2 regions of the Turicibacter sp. H121 genome follow, and region 2 is predicted to be linked to the other one. Evidence: a T-box and tRNA genes for the amino acid it is inferred to sense, from the RefSeq annotation. Region 2 holds a T-box; the other holds one or more tRNA genes.
The links. A T-box is a leader RNA that pairs with one kind of tRNA and senses whether it is charged. The one in region 2 lies ahead of alaS (alanine--tRNA ligase), so its partner is inferred to be a tRNA-Ala.
Positions count from the first base shown of each region.

Region 1 (2,272 bases), 1.1 Mb from region 2:
AAGTCAATCCGCAGCTTCGGCGGTCCGTTTAGCCCCGGTACATTTTCGGCGCAGAGTCACTCGACTAGTGAGCTATTACGCACTCTTTAAAGGATGGCTGCTTCTAAGCCAACCTCCTAGTTGTCTGTGCATCTCCACATCCTTTTCCACTTAACGGACACTTGGGGGCCTTAGCTGGCGGTCTGGGCTCTTTCCCTTTTGACCATGGACCTTATCACCCACAGTCTGACTCCCGATTATATCTATCTGGCATTCGGAGTTTGATTGAGATCAGTACCCCGAGGTGGGGCCATCACCCATTCAGTGCTCTACCTCCAGTAGACTTAACATCGAGGCTAGCCCTAAAGCTATTTCGGAGAGAACCAGCTATATCCGTGTTCGATTGGAATTTCACCCCTAGCCACAAGTCATCCAAGCACTTTTCAACGTGCCCTGGTTCGGCCCTCCAGTCAGTGTTACCTGACCTTCAGCCTGCTCATAGCTAGCTCACACGGTTTCGGGTCTACAACATCGTACTCTTCGCCCTATTCAGACTCGCTTTCGCTACGGCTCCGCATCTTCTGCTTAACCTCGCACGATATCGTAACTCGCCGGTTCATTCTACAAAAGGCACGCCATCACCCATTAACGGGCTCTGACTATTTGTAGGCACACGGTTTCAGGTTCTCTTTCACTCCCCTTCCGGGGTTCTTTTCACCTTTCCCTCACGGTACTGGTTCACTATCGGTCACTAGGTAGTATTTAGCCTTACGAGATGGTCCTCGTTGATTCCGACGGGATTCCACGTGTCCCGCCGTACTCAGGATTCCTTCCATGCATCTCACAATTTCACCTACGGGACTCTCACCCCCTACGGTTGGCCTTCCCAGACCATTCGGCTATCATGATTTGTCAATTATGAAGGTCCTACAACCCCGGATAAATCCGGTTTGGGCTCTTCCCACTTCGCTCGCCGCTACTACGGGAATCGATTTTTCTTTCTTTTCCTCCAGGTACTTAGATGTTTCAGTTCCCTGGGTCTGTCTCCTATATGGCTATGTATTCACCATATGGTGCTAGCGTATAACCACTAGCGGGTTTCCCCATTCGGATACCCCCGGATCAATGCTCACTTACAGCTCCCCGAGGCGTTTCGCCGTTTGTCGCGTCCTTCTTCGACTCCTAGTGCCAAGGCATCCTCCGTGCGCCCTTATTCACTTAACCTAAATCAAATCTATTGTTTGTTTCTTCTGAATGAAGATATCTAGTTTTCAAAGATCAACTTTTTTTGGTGGAGACTAGGGGGATCGAACCCCTGACCTCCTGCGTGCAAGGCAGGCGCTCTCCCAGCTGAGCTAAGTCCCCATGTATGGTGGGCCTAAATGGACTCGAACCATCGACCTCACGCTTATCAGGCGTGCGCTCTAACCAGCTGAGCTATAGGCCCATACATGTTTTTTATATGGAAGAAATTCTTCCAAAACTAAACAGAACGTCTCTTTCTCCATAGAAAGGAGGTGATCCATCCCCACCTTCCGGTAGGGATACCTTGTTACGACTTCACCCCAATCATCTACCCCACCTTAGGCAGCTCCCTCCTTGCGGTTAGGCCACTGACTTCGGGTGTTGTAAACTCTCGTGGTGTGACGGGCGGTGTGTACAAGACCCGGGAACGTATTCACCGCGACATTCTGATTCGCGATTACTAGCGATTCCAACTTCATGTAGGCGAGTTGCAGCCTACAATCCGAACTGAGATTGGCTTTATGAGGTTTGCTCCACGTCACCGCTTCGCTTCTCTTTGTACCAACCATTGTAGCACGTGTGTAGCCCAGGTCATAAGGGGCATGATGATTTGACGTCATCCCCACCTTCCTCCAGTTTGTCACTGGCAGTCTCGTTAGAGTCCCCAACTGAATGCTGGCAACTAACGACAGGGGTTGCGCTCGTTGCGGGACTTAACCCAACATCTCACGACACGAGCTGACGACAACCATGCACCACCTGTATCCATTGTCCCCGAAGGGAAAATCCTATCTCTAGAACGGTCAATGGTATGTCAAGACCTGGTAAGGTTCTTCGCGTTGCTTCGAATTAAACCACATGCTCCACCGCTTGTGCGGGTCCCCGTCAATTCCTTTGAGTTTCAGTCTTGCGACCGTACTCCCCAGGCGGAGTGCTTAATGCGTTAACTTCAGCACTGAGGTTCGACCCCCAACACTTAGCACTCATCGTTTACGGCGTGGACTACCAGGGTATCTAATCCTGTTTGCTCCCCACGCTTTCGCGCCTC
Region 1 is NZ_CP013476.1:1,119,928-1,122,199, forward strand. Features, by position in the region: rRNA gene AT726_RS05465 (23S ribosomal RNA) at 1-1,203, opposite strand, end outside; tRNA gene AT726_RS05470 (tRNA-Ala) at 1,269-1,344, opposite strand; tRNA gene AT726_RS05475 (tRNA-Ile) at 1,350-1,426, opposite strand; rRNA gene AT726_RS05480 (16S ribosomal RNA) at 1,490-2,272, opposite strand, start outside.
Region 1: it has a tRNA-Ala gene. The T-box ahead of alaS (alanine--tRNA ligase) is inferred to sense a tRNA for this amino acid. The anticodon was not compared.

Region 2 (2,272 bases):
GATGATAAAGAAGAAAAGCTGATTGCTTGTTTTGATACGAAAGAAGTGACCTATAAAAAAGGTGATCTTCAAAACTTAACACACGCTTACTGTGTCTCAGTTCATAAATCACAAGGATCAGAATATCCCATTGTAATTTTACCAATGACGCATGCTTATCATGTCATGCTTCAAAAAAAGCTCATTTATACAGCAATTACGCGTGCTAAAAGATCATTGATTGTCATTGGTGAATATTTAGCCTTTGATAAAGGAGTTAAAAATGAAGGTGAAGAACGTCAAACGACATTAAGACTTCGTTTTGATCTTCAGAAGGAACAAGTGCCAAAAGAAAATCCATTTGCTGATTACTTTAAAGAGCACCATATTCCATTTGATTATTTGGATGAAGAACAATTGGAAGGGATAACGCCATACGACTTTATGGAGGAATAGTTATTTGCTAATTTTGTCGGAATTCGGACATAAAAAAAGTGAAATCACCCAAACTAAGACTATCATGTTGAAGTGAGGTGAACTACATGAAGAAGATGGTATTATTCTTATTCTTTGCTGTTACGTTAGTGGCAACATTTATGTATTATGATGATCCACGCTATTATCGAAGACAATTTCAGCGACAAATGAGAAAATGTCGCCGACAAATGGATTGTTGGCAAGATTCCATTCATGATATGATGCCATTTTAAGAAAAAACTCTCTCCTGGTGGGAGAGTTTTTCTTCATTTTAGTCAGATTTCACGTAATTATTTGGTGAAATCCCAAAAAAAGCTTGAAACCCTGAGATAAAATCGATAAAATAGAGTCGAATAACAAAATGTTGATAGAAGAAAGTAGAGATTTGCAGTTTCACAGAGAGGGATTTCTAGGCTGAGATAAATCCTAACGAAAAATACTCGAAAGCTACTTCTGGAGTGTAGGTAAAACCTATCGGTTGGCGCCGTTATTGCCTTCGAGTGTTATTTTTTCAAACGAAAAAATAAAATTAAGGTGGTACCGCGTTCAAATCGTCCTTATTTCGTAAGGGCTTTTTTTATACTCATTTTTCAAAAGAGGTGACAAAATATGAAATACATGACAGGTTCAGAAATTCGATCAATGTATTTAAATTTCTTTAAATCAAAAGGACATATGATCGAACCAGGTGCACCATTAGTACCAGTAAACGATCCAACGTTATTATGGATTAACAGTGGGGTTGCTGCTTTAAAGAAATATTTTGATGGGCGTGAAATTCCAAACAATCCACGTATTACAAATGCTCAAAAATCAATTCGTACGAATGACATTGAAAATGTAGGAAAGACGGCTCGTCACCATACGTTCTTCGAAATGTTAGGAAACTTCTCAATCGGAGATTACTTCCGTGAAGAAGCTGTTACTTGGGGTTGGGAATTATTAACATCACCAGAATGGTTTGGATTCGATAAAGATTTATTATACGTAACGATTTATCCAAACGACCAAGAAACATACGATTTATGGATTAAATTAGGGGTTAAACCTGATCACATTGTTAAATTAGAATATAACTTCTGGGAAATTGGAGAAGGACCATGTGGACCAAACACGGAAATCTTCTTTGATCGTGGAACAAAATACGACCCAGAAAATATCGGAATTCGTTTATTAGAAGAAGATATTGAAAATGATCGTTATATCGAAATTTGGAACATCGTATTCTCTCAATTTAACTCTAAAGAAGGATTAGAACGTAGTGAATATCCATTACTTCCAAATCAAAACATAGATACTGGGATGGGTCTAGAGCGTATGGCTTGTGTCCTACAAGGAGTAGAAACAAACTTCGATACAGACTTATTCATGCCAATTATTAAAAAGACTGAAGAAATTTCTGGAGTGAAGTATACAGAAGAAACAGGAGTTGCCTTCAAAGTCATCGCTGACCACGTACGTACTGTTACATTTGCTGTTGCAGATGGAGCTTTATTATCAAATGAAGGTCGTGGATACGTCTTACGTCGTTTATTACGTCGTGCCGTTCGTTACGGTAAAAACTTAGGAATTGACCGTGCATTTATGTATGAATTAGTTCCAGTTGTAGCAGACATCATGAAAGATTATTATCCATACGTTTGCGATAAAGTTGAATTAGTTCAAAAAGTTATCAAGTCAGAAGAAGATCGTTTCCGTCAAACATTAGCTGATGGTGAAAAAATCTTAACTGAATTAATGACTAAGAGTGAAACAAAAACAATCAATGGTAAAGATGCCTTCATGTTATACGATACCTATGGATTCCCATATGAGT
Region 2 is NZ_CP013476.1:51,466-53,737, reverse strand. Features, by position in the region: gene recD2 (SF1B family DNA helicase RecD2) at 1-435, shown strand, start outside; gene AT726_RS12925 (hypothetical protein) at 522-689, shown strand; T-box leader at 812-1,018, shown strand; gene alaS (alanine--tRNA ligase) at 1,066-2,272, shown strand, end outside.